Regions from separate parts of the Desulfonatronospira sp. MSAO_Bac3 genome, predicted to be linked through region 2. Evidence: riboswitches for the same ligand, from Rfam matches in the RefSeq annotation. Region 2 holds a riboswitch; each other region holds the start of a gene.

Region 1 (3,277 bases), on a different contig from region 2:
TAAGGAAGGGAGCTAAATATCGAACCACCCCCAACCCCTCCTTAGCCAAGGAGGGGAGCAGATCGAGGCGTGGCAACACTCTGTCGCAGGCATCTGTATAAATACTCCTACTGGAGCTTGATTATGGCAACTACCTGAAAATAACGTAACAGTTTCAGGGTGGGGAGTTCTGGGCAACATGCGGGAAATTAAAAGGTCGCCGCCCACCCAGGTTAATAATTCTATTTTCCGGGAGTTGCCTTACCCCAATTAACAATTAACAATTAACAATTAACAGATAACAGATAACAATTAACAGATAACTAAGATGCGCGCACAGAGATGTTAAACCTTGAACACCACCTGGGTGGACTGTGCATAATCGTCGAAATAGACCTTGGCCCGGACGTCAAAGACGCGCTCCAGGTTTTGCGGGGTGAGCACTTCTGTAGTCGGGCCGTGCAGCAGGATTCGTCCCTGCTTGAAAAATATAATATGGCTGCAGAAGGCTGCAGCCAGGTTGATATCCTGAAACACGGAAAAGACCGTGGTCCGGGCCTGCTGGTTTTTTTGCCGCACTAAGGACAGAAGGTGCAGGCCGTGTTTGATATCTAAGCTGGCCGTGGCTTCATCCAGAATGAGCACCGGCGTATCCTGAACCAGGGCCCTGGCGAAAACCACCCGCTGGCGCTCACCACCGCTCAGCTCAGTAACCATCCTGTCCTGAAATTTTTCCAGGCCGGTCTTCTGCATAACCTCCCGGACGATATCCAGGTCCCGGCTGCCAGGAGAGGCAAAGCGCGGCAGAAAAGGATATCTGCCCATGAGCAGCACCTCCAGGACCTGGAAGGGAAAGTTCAGGCGGTAGTCCTGGGGAACTAAGGCCATTTCCTTGGATATCTGTTTCCTGGAGTATGATCCCAGGGGGCGGCCGTTATACTCTACCATGCCCTGCTGCGGCACCCTGTGCCGGATGAGCAGGTCCAGCCAGGTGGACTTGCCACTGCCGTTGGGACCCAGGATGCCGTATATTCTGCCCGGAGGCAGGTCAATGTTTATATCTTCCAGGATGCTGGTTTCTCCCAGGGCGAAATGTACATCTTTCATGGAAAAGGCCATACTCTACACCCTGAACTGCATCTGGCGTTTGCGGAAGATATAGCAGAAAAAAGGCCCGCCAATGAGGGCTGTAAGCACCCCAATGGGCACTTCCGCCGGAAGCATGGTCCTGGTCAAAGTGTCCGCGGCCAGAAGAAGCACCGCCCCGCACAAAAGGCTCACCGGCAAAAGGCTTCTGTGCTCCGGTCCGGTTAGAGAGCGCATCATGTGCGGCACCAGAAGGCCTACAAACCCGATTATCCCGGAGATGGATACGCAGACCGCGGCCACCAGGGAAGCGGTTATCAGGAGGATAATCCTGAGCTTAGTGGTGTCCACGCCGAGAGACGCCGCGGCCCGGCTGCCCAGGCAGATGAGATTTATATCCCTGGAATAAAACATGAAGACCATGAATCCCAGAAACACCATGGACGAAGTCAGGATAAGCTCCGGCCAGGTGCTGGAGGCAAAGCTGCCCATGAGCCAGAATATTATCACCGAGACCCTTTCCTGGGCCAGGTACTTGAACAGGCTTATGCCGGCTGAAAGAATGGCGCTGACTATCACTCCGGACAAAATAAGATTGTTGGAGGACAGTCCCCCGGCCGTGGCCGAAAGATAGACCACAAAGAGAAGGGTCAGGCATCCGGCGATAAAGGCGAACAGGGGCAGGGTGTAAAGCCCAAGGAACTGCAGGTTGAAAAGCAGCACCAGGGAGGCCCCGAAAGCCGCTCCGGATGATACCCCCAAAGTATACGGGTCGGCCAGGGGGTTCAGCAGAAGACCCTGGAATATGACTCCGGCCAGGGCCAGGCCCGCGCCAACAATGGCTGCGGTGAGTACTCTGGGCAGCCTGACCTCGAAAATCACGGTGTAAACCAGCGGGTCTGCCTGGAGCAAAAGCTCCTGCTGCCCGGTGATCTTGTAAAAGAGCATCTGGAAAGTGGTGGACAGAGGCACCTGGACGTAGCCCATGCTTACCGAGGCGATGATCATGCCCAGAAGCATGAATGTCAGGGTAACGAGAAGTATGGATGTCCTTATGCGCATAAAATATTGAAGATAACCAGCCTTCTTTTCTGTCTTCTGAAATAAAAAAACCCCGGGCCGATTGTTGTCGACCCGGGGATGTCCCATTTTCATCCGCGGCATCATGATCTTTTTTTGCCGATTGTCCGGCCCGGCAATTCTTCAAGAGGTTCAGGCAGGTCTTCTGACTTCCGGATCTTTCTACTTGCCGCGCCTTCCCGCCCCGCACTTACTTTTTTCTTCAAGGAAAAAACACCCATAGAAAAGTAAGTGCGGGGCAGTGGCCTGAATGCGGCTTTGGTCCCCGGTTACAGCGGTGGGTCCGTCCCTGACTTGCACAGGGTTCCCTGTTAGGCGCAAAGCGCACCCGAACCTTCTTCTCCGTCAGGTGAGCGTGCATCAGCAGCTGGAAGCTGCCTTTGCCGGTACCTGCTTCAAGTGATTTATCCTGATATCTTGAACTGCAGGTGAAGTCAAGAAAAGGAATCTGCTGAGAAAACGTCACTCAAACCTCTGGTTTTATTTTAAAAAATATTCACAGTCATTTACTGGAGATTTATCTGTCCAGAATTAATCAGCAAACTGACGCCGTCCCGGTCTGCAGGACAGGTAACAGAGGACAGGGTATCGTAAGATAAAAGGATTATGTCTTTCCACTTGATATCTCGGGTTTTTTTTCAGTCCGTATGTATTCCGGTCTGTTCAGCGGATTGCTTTTACTGGCTTTTTTTGACATTATTTATATAATCGCCATGAAGCAAAGGCGCAGGGAAAATCTCTGCTGTCTTGTCCGGGGCAGGCGGGGAGTCGAGTGTCAATATAACTGAACTGAATTTTGTAGTTGCTTGTAAACAGGCCGGTCCCGGCCGGAGACGATGTAGAACCGATAAATATATCAAAACTGTGGATGAGTCCATGAACAAGCAAGCCTCCTGTATCAGCAAAGAGAATCCTTACTGTGAACTTGCCCAGTCCTATCTGGACTGCATACGCGGGTCCAGTCGCAATGAAGCTGTCCGCCTGATCCTGGACGCAGTGAACCGGGGAGTGGATATCCAGGATATATACATGTATGTTTTTCAGCCGGTTCAGTATGAAATGGGCCGGTTGTGGCTTGCCAACCAGATAAGCATTGCCCAGGAGCATTACTGCACCGCTGTAACCCAGCTCA
Region 2 (3,277 bases):
ACGGTTTGGAGGACAGCCGGCGCTTCTGTCCGTTTTCTTGCAAAAAAAATCCCCGGATCGAAATACACTTCGATCCGGGGATGTCCCGTTTTCATCCTCGAATAGGCTCGGCCGCCACCCTGCGCCGAAGGGGCGGTCCAATAAGGTCTCAGGCAGGTCTTCTGACTTGCGGATCGTCCTACTTGCCCAGCACTCACTTCAGGTACTAATTGTTGCCAGTTAAACCGGTTGGCTCCTTGCAGTACAACCTGATTATAAGCAACAAACAGAAATGAAGTGAGTGCTGGGCTTGCCGCGCCTTCCCCTGTTTCTGTCCAGAGTGGCTTAATGCGGCTTTCGTCCCCGCTCACAGCCGCGGGCCGGTTCCCGATTTACACGGGATTCCCTTTTCATTTCCCCTGACTGGGGAAAACCTGAGACGACTGTCCTTAATTATTATTTACTCAAGTAAAAAAAGACGTTCTTGTCAAGTTGCAAAATTAGCCCCTGCAAAAAAATCATGCAGACGCTTCATGTACTGTTAATGCAATTGCTCAACGGCCTTTTTCAGTTGATCCAGCCAGATGTTGACAAAATCATCGTACTCTCCAGTGCCTTTTAAAACTACTTCTGTCTCAATGCCGGCATCCTGCAACCTTTGCTTCCAGGGATCACCGTGGTGATGGTCATGATCGTGGTCATGGCCGTGGTCATGAGAATGGTTATGTTCGTGATCATGATTGTGTTCGTGTCCATGATCGTGGGAATGGTCATGGCCGGAATTGTCCTTGCCGGCCACATCCCTGATGGTATGCGCTCCCACTACGGACATGAATGGCACAAGATAGGCCTTATCAATGCCCTTGGCTTTAACTTCTTCTTTTACATCTTCAAAAGAAGGTGACCCGCCAAGACAGCCGAGAGTGGCCATGAACACGTTTTCATCCTTTCTTTGCAGCTTGTAGGCCAGGGCCTGGTAAAAGGCATTGCTGGGATGATAAGACCCGTGTCCCACCCAGATGACCGCCTCGTCCGCTTTTCTATCTGCTGGAAGATTGTCCAGCATGCTGTCCCGGACCCTTTCCATTACATCCGGTGAACCCAAAAGAGGCGAACTGAGGCTCACCTGCTTCAGGTTGCTCTGCATATCCTGAAAGGCACCCACAACCGACCTGAGTTCATGAAACTCCACACCTCCGATTGTATGCAGGGACATAACCGCTACGTGCGTAAAGCCTTCATCCTCCATTCTGGCCAGGGCCATGGCCGGGGAATCAAAATGCTTGTCCTTTTTGGCCAGAGAATGCCTGACCATCCTGGAAGTGTAAGCCCAGCGTACAGGCACCTCTGGGAAGGCTTCTTTGGTCATTTTCTCAATATTGTCCAAAGCAGGCTGAGCCTGGGGATAACTGGAACCGAAAGCAGCAAGCAGAATACCTTTTTTCATATCTTTGTCCTCGTCATGATGATGGTGTTCATGCCCATGGTCGTGATCGTGATCATGGTCATGATCGTGTCCGTGACTGTGCGCATGACAGCCCTGAATCATCATGAACATGGGCAATAAAAGCAATGTCAGCGAAAGCAATACTTGTCTCATACCTATCTCCTTATTGATGTTTAAACAAAAAAAATCCCGCACTTACTTGGACTGATCTGCGTCAGCCACAGGGCAGCATAAGAATGCAGCCCAAGTAAGTGCGGGATTTCCCGGTTTTATCCTGCCACTCACTGCGCAAGACTCTCCTGCCACGAAGAATGCTGTCTTACGCGCTCACTCAGGCAGGTCTTCTGACTTCCGGATCATCCTCCACCGCGCCTTCCCACCCAGCACTTACTTTTTTCTTGAAGGAAAAAATTTAGAAAAGTAAGTGCCGGGCAGTGGCCTCATGCGGCATTCGTCCCCGGTTACAGCGGCGGGCCCGTCCCTGATTTGCACAGGGTTCCCTATTAAGCTCATTTTGAGCACCCAAGTGATTGAGAGCACCTTATCCACAGGTAAGCCGGACAGTCAAGAAAGAAAATCCAGAACTTATGGCAATTCTGTTTTTATGTTTTGTGTTTCGCTTTCGAGAAGTCTCACCACATCCGGTTTCCACCGGACCCAACAGTGTTGGTTGTATAGCGCAGGACTTTTTTGCAGACATAGCCTCCAGTAATCACTTGTCCCAGACCACAGAATATGGATCCGCACTGGTTATCTTGTCCGCTGTTTGCGCATTTCCGGAAAAGGATTCCATCTCCACTATGTATTTCTGAAGCTTATCCATGGGAATGCGGGCCAGCTCCCTGGACATTAATTGTTACAAATCGCTCCCTGGACACCATATACTCTGCATACTTCAGCCCTTCAACGTGTTACTGCACAACCGACATTGTTTTCATTTTGACATCTTTTTTTTATTCGTGTAACGATCTGCACTTCTGCCTGGCACGCTGAACCCGTAAATTTTTGTTCATGGTCTACCGGGGCAGATTCCAGGGATACATAATCCTTGCCATTTGTACTCAGGCGTTAATGCTCAGAGGCCGATAATCTCTGCCTGGCTTAGCTGAAAACCACTGTATTGCCTTGGAGATACTTCGAAAGAGGACATAAAACCTTTATTTAAGGAGATACAAATATGCTTAAACCTGCACCTGGACATTTCTTCGGCAATTTTCTCCGGCCCGGATTTGCTTTCCTCGCCGGCATGGTCATGCTGGCGATTCTGGCGGCACCAATCGGAACCCTGGAAGCCAAAGACAAAATAAGCATAACCGACAATACCGGCCGGGAGCTGAACATCCCCTCCCAGGTGGACAGGGTCATCTGCTCCGGCTCAGGCTGCCTGAGGCTTTTGACCTATATTCAGGCCCATGACCGCATTGTGGGCGTGGACAGCATGGAAAAACGCGATTCAGGCATCAATCCCCGCCCCTATGCCCTGGCCAACCCCCAGTTCAAGGATTACCCGCTTTTCGGAGAATTCCGCGGGCACGACTCCCCGGAACTTATAGCCGGACTTGATCCCCAGCCCCAGGTAATCTTCAAGGTCAACCCTGATTCAGGACCCAACCCGGACCAGTTGCAGGACAAAACCGGTATCCCGGTGATAAGCCTCTACTACGGCAATCTAACTCATGCCAGAGATGACCTGGACGACTCTCTGCTCCTCATGGGCAGGGTCATGGACGAGGAAGAAAGGGCCTGGGAAGTAATAGAGTATTTTGACGACCTGGAAGAGGACCTCAGAAGCCGCACTCGAGACATCCCGGAACAGGACAGGCCCACCTGCTACATCGGAGGGATGGCCCA
Region 3 (3,277 bases), on a different contig from region 2:
TAGCGTTGGTTTTTTCCGGTCTGGAGGAGCCAAGGGGGTCATAGGCCTTTTCCTGGAGTACTCGCAGCAGGCGGATCTGGAGAGCCTGGCTGACCTCTCCGATTTCGTCCAGAAACAGGGTCCCGTTTCCGGCCTGGGCGAAGCGGCCGGGCCTGTCCCGTTCTGCACCAGTAAAAGCTCCGGCCTTGTATCCGAAGAGCTCGGACTCCAGAAGGGTGTCAGGCAGTGCACCGCAGTTTACGGGCACAAAAGGAGCGTCCTTTTTGGACCCTAAGGAATGAATGGTTTTTGCTGCCAGTTCTTTTCCAGTGCCGGTCTCCCCCAGGATGAGCACCGTGCTGGAGCTTGCGGCCACCGCCGGGATGATCTGCAGTACCTTCTGCATGGCCGGGCTGTGGCTTACGAGATTGCCGGTGGACAGACCACCCTTGAGTTCCAGACGTAATCTCTCCACTTCGCTCAGGTCGCGAAAGGTCTCGGCTCCTCCCACCAGTTCGCCCCTGGAGTTGCGAAGCATGGCAGTGGATACGCTTATGGGGATGCGTCCACCCTGGGAGTCTATGATATAGCAGGCTTTGCCGATGACTGGTTTTCCTGACTCAAGGGTATATCCCAGAGCGCACTGGGACTGGCACATGCTGGATCTGAGCACTTCCCAGCAGGGCCGGCCCAGGGCCTGGTCTCTGGAAATGCCGGTAATCTGCTCCGCGGCCCGGTTGAAGGAGGTGATCATCCACTCCCGGTTTACTGTAAAGACGCCGTCGGATATGCTTTCAAGTATGGCCTTGGTAAAGCCTTCCCAGGGTTCATCTTTTGTTGTTTTGCCGCTCATATGTTCTGATATAACGAATTCAGGGGATGGGGCAAGTCTTTGCAGGCAGCTTGAAAGTAAGTCTTTATTGTTTTGCTGATTTTTACTGTTGAACTCCCTGGGCACCGGTGTTATTGTGTCGGTTCTTATTTGATAATAATACTCTGAAATTCTTTACAGTCTGCTTCAGGCGGCCGTCAGGCCTTAAAAGGGAACTCCGGTGCAAGTCCGGGGCGGTCCCGCCGCTGTGAGCCCTGTAAATCTTTTTGTCGTATCTGGGTCACTAACCCCGCACTTACTTTTTTCAAAAAAGTAAGAGAAACTTATTTTTTGACCTCCGTGAGGCAGGTTATAAAATTTTATAAGTTTCGCTGTAGTGCTACTTTTTTGAAAAAAGTAAGTGCGGGGTTGGGAAGGCCGACAAAGGAAGGGGCGAGCCAGAAGACCTGCCTGAAGTCTTATCCATCAACTTTTTCCCCTGCGAGGACAGCGGGTAAAGATCCACGGGCTCCGGTGCTTTTATCCGGCGGAGCAATATATCATGCAGGATTTAGACTATAGTGCCTGGGACATGCTCAAGGGATATGAGCCCTTCAGCCTCTGCGACTGGCCGGGACGGATAAGCGCGGTTCTTTTTTTCGGGGGCTGCAATCTGCGCTGTCCCACCTGCCACAATGCTTCTTTTGCCTGGCACCCGGAAAGTTTTCCGGTCCTGGACTGCCTGGGAGTGCTGGAGCAGGTGCAGCGCAACCGCAACTGGCTGGAAGGGCTGGTGCTGACCGGCGGTGAAGTCACCATTCTGCCAGGTTTTGATTCTTTGCTGCATGATCTGTCCAGCCTGAACATTCCCATTAAACTGGACACCAACGGACTCAGCCCGGATTGTGTAAAACTAGCTCTTGAGCATAGCTCAATAAAAATGATAGCAGTGGATATCAAGGGGCCGTGGCATATGTATCCGGGGCTTACCGGTGATCGGGCCGCTCCCGGGCAGGCCAGGGATTGTCTGGGGCAGATTCTGGAGCTTGCTGCAGATAGCCCGGAGAGGTTCATGTTCAGGATCACCCGGGTGCCTGGTTTAAGTGATCCGGACATTGAAAACGTAAAAGCCTGGCTGCCGCCCGGGTTCGAGCTCAAAGTTCAGGATTACCGGCCGTCCAGAATAACAGCAAACCAGTAAAAAGGACACTAATATGCCCAAACAGATCAAGAAAAGAGACGGTTGTATGGAATCCTGGTCCACGGACCGGATTGCCCATGCCATTTTAAAGGCCCTCAAGGCCAGCGGAATCAAGGACCCTTTGCTGGCTTCCAGGCTGGCCCGCAAGGTGGAGGGCAAGCTGCACGAGGATATTCCGGAGCAGGAGACCGTCCAGGACATGGTGGAAATGGTGCTTATGGAGTCCAGGCTTTATGACGCGGCCAAGAAGTACATCATCTACCGCGAGAAGAGAAGGGAACTGCGCTGCCAGGATCAGGCCTATCTGAATATCGGGGAGATCATTGATTCCTACGTGTACAAGTCCGACTGGAGGGTCAATGAAAACGCCAATATGACCCATTCTTTCCAGGGACTCATGCTGCATCTCTCAGGTTCGGTCCAGGCCCGCTACGCCCTGGAAAAGTATCCGGAAGAAGTGCGCATGGCCCATGAGCATGCCTATTTTCACATCCACGACCTGTCCTTTGGACTGGCCGGGTACTGCGCAGGATGGAGCCTGCGCGATCTCTTGCTGGAGGGCTTCAACTTAGAGGGCAAGTGCTCCTCAGGGCCGGCCAAGCATTTTGATTCCGCACTGGGGCAGATGGTAAATTTTCTGGGGACTCTGCAGAACGAATGGGCCGGGGCCCAGGCCTTCAATAACGTGGATACCTATCTGGCCCCCTTTATCCGTCATGACGGCCTGAATTACCACGAGGTAAAACAGGCCATGCAGAAATTTGTTTTCAACCTGAATACCACATCCAGGTGGGGCGGTCAGAGTCCTTTTACCAACCTGACCTTTGACCTGGTCCCGCCAAAGCACATTGCAGGAGAAGGAGCCATCATCGGGGGCAGGATAACCGATGATGCCTACGGGGACTTTGAGCCGGAAATGGAAATGATCAACCGGGCCTTTCTGGAGGTCATGCTTGAAGGTGATTATCACGACCGCATTTTTTCTTTTCCCATACCCACGTACAATGTCACTTCCGATTTTCCCTGGGACAGCAGTGTGGGCAGGCTTCTTCTGGAGCTAACAGCCAAGTACGGGGCTCCCTATTTTCAAAACTTTATAAATTCCGATCTAAGCCCGGAAGATGTGCGCTCCATGTGCTGCCGTCTGCAGATGGACCTGCGCGAGTTAAAAAAACGCACCGGCGGGCTTTTCGGGGCCGGGGATCTTACCGGATCCATAGGGGTGGTCACCCTGAACCTGCCCAAGCTGGCCTTTCTGGCCCAGGGGGAGGAGGACTTCCTGGACA

What was found. Region 2 has a riboswitch for cobalamin ahead of D5S03_RS03180 (sirohydrochlorin cobaltochelatase). Riboswitches for the same ligand answer to the same signal wherever they lie in the genome.
Region 1: another riboswitch for cobalamin. It lies ahead of D5S03_RS03400 (FecCD family ABC transporter permease); the one in region 2 lies ahead of D5S03_RS03180 (sirohydrochlorin cobaltochelatase).
Region 3: another riboswitch for cobalamin. It lies ahead of D5S03_RS12465 (radical SAM protein); the one in region 2 lies ahead of D5S03_RS03180 (sirohydrochlorin cobaltochelatase).

The regions. Positions count from the first base shown of each region.
Region 1 is NZ_QYZY01000092.1:8,322-11,598, reverse strand. It holds gene D5S03_RS03405 (ABC transporter ATP-binding protein) at 325-1,098, opposite strand; gene D5S03_RS03400 (FecCD family ABC transporter permease) at 1,102-2,127, opposite strand; cobalamin riboswitch at 2,264-2,492, opposite strand; gene D5S03_RS03395 (cobalamin B12-binding domain-containing protein) at 3,022-3,277, shown strand, end outside.
Region 2 is NZ_QYZY01000086.1:2,673-5,949, reverse strand. It holds cobalamin riboswitch at 135-432, opposite strand; gene D5S03_RS03180 (sirohydrochlorin cobaltochelatase) at 521-1,579, opposite strand; cobalamin riboswitch at 1,744-1,967, opposite strand; gene D5S03_RS03175 (hypothetical protein) at 2,139-2,276, opposite strand; gene D5S03_RS03170 (iron ABC transporter substrate-binding protein) at 2,604-3,277, shown strand, end outside.
Region 3 is NZ_QYZY01000350.1:10,150-13,426, reverse strand. It holds gene D5S03_RS12470 (sigma-54 interaction domain-containing protein) at 1-832, opposite strand, end outside; cobalamin riboswitch at 983-1,279, shown strand; gene D5S03_RS12465 (radical SAM protein) at 1,353-1,991, shown strand; gene D5S03_RS12460 (ribonucleoside triphosphate reductase) at 2,005-3,277, shown strand, end outside.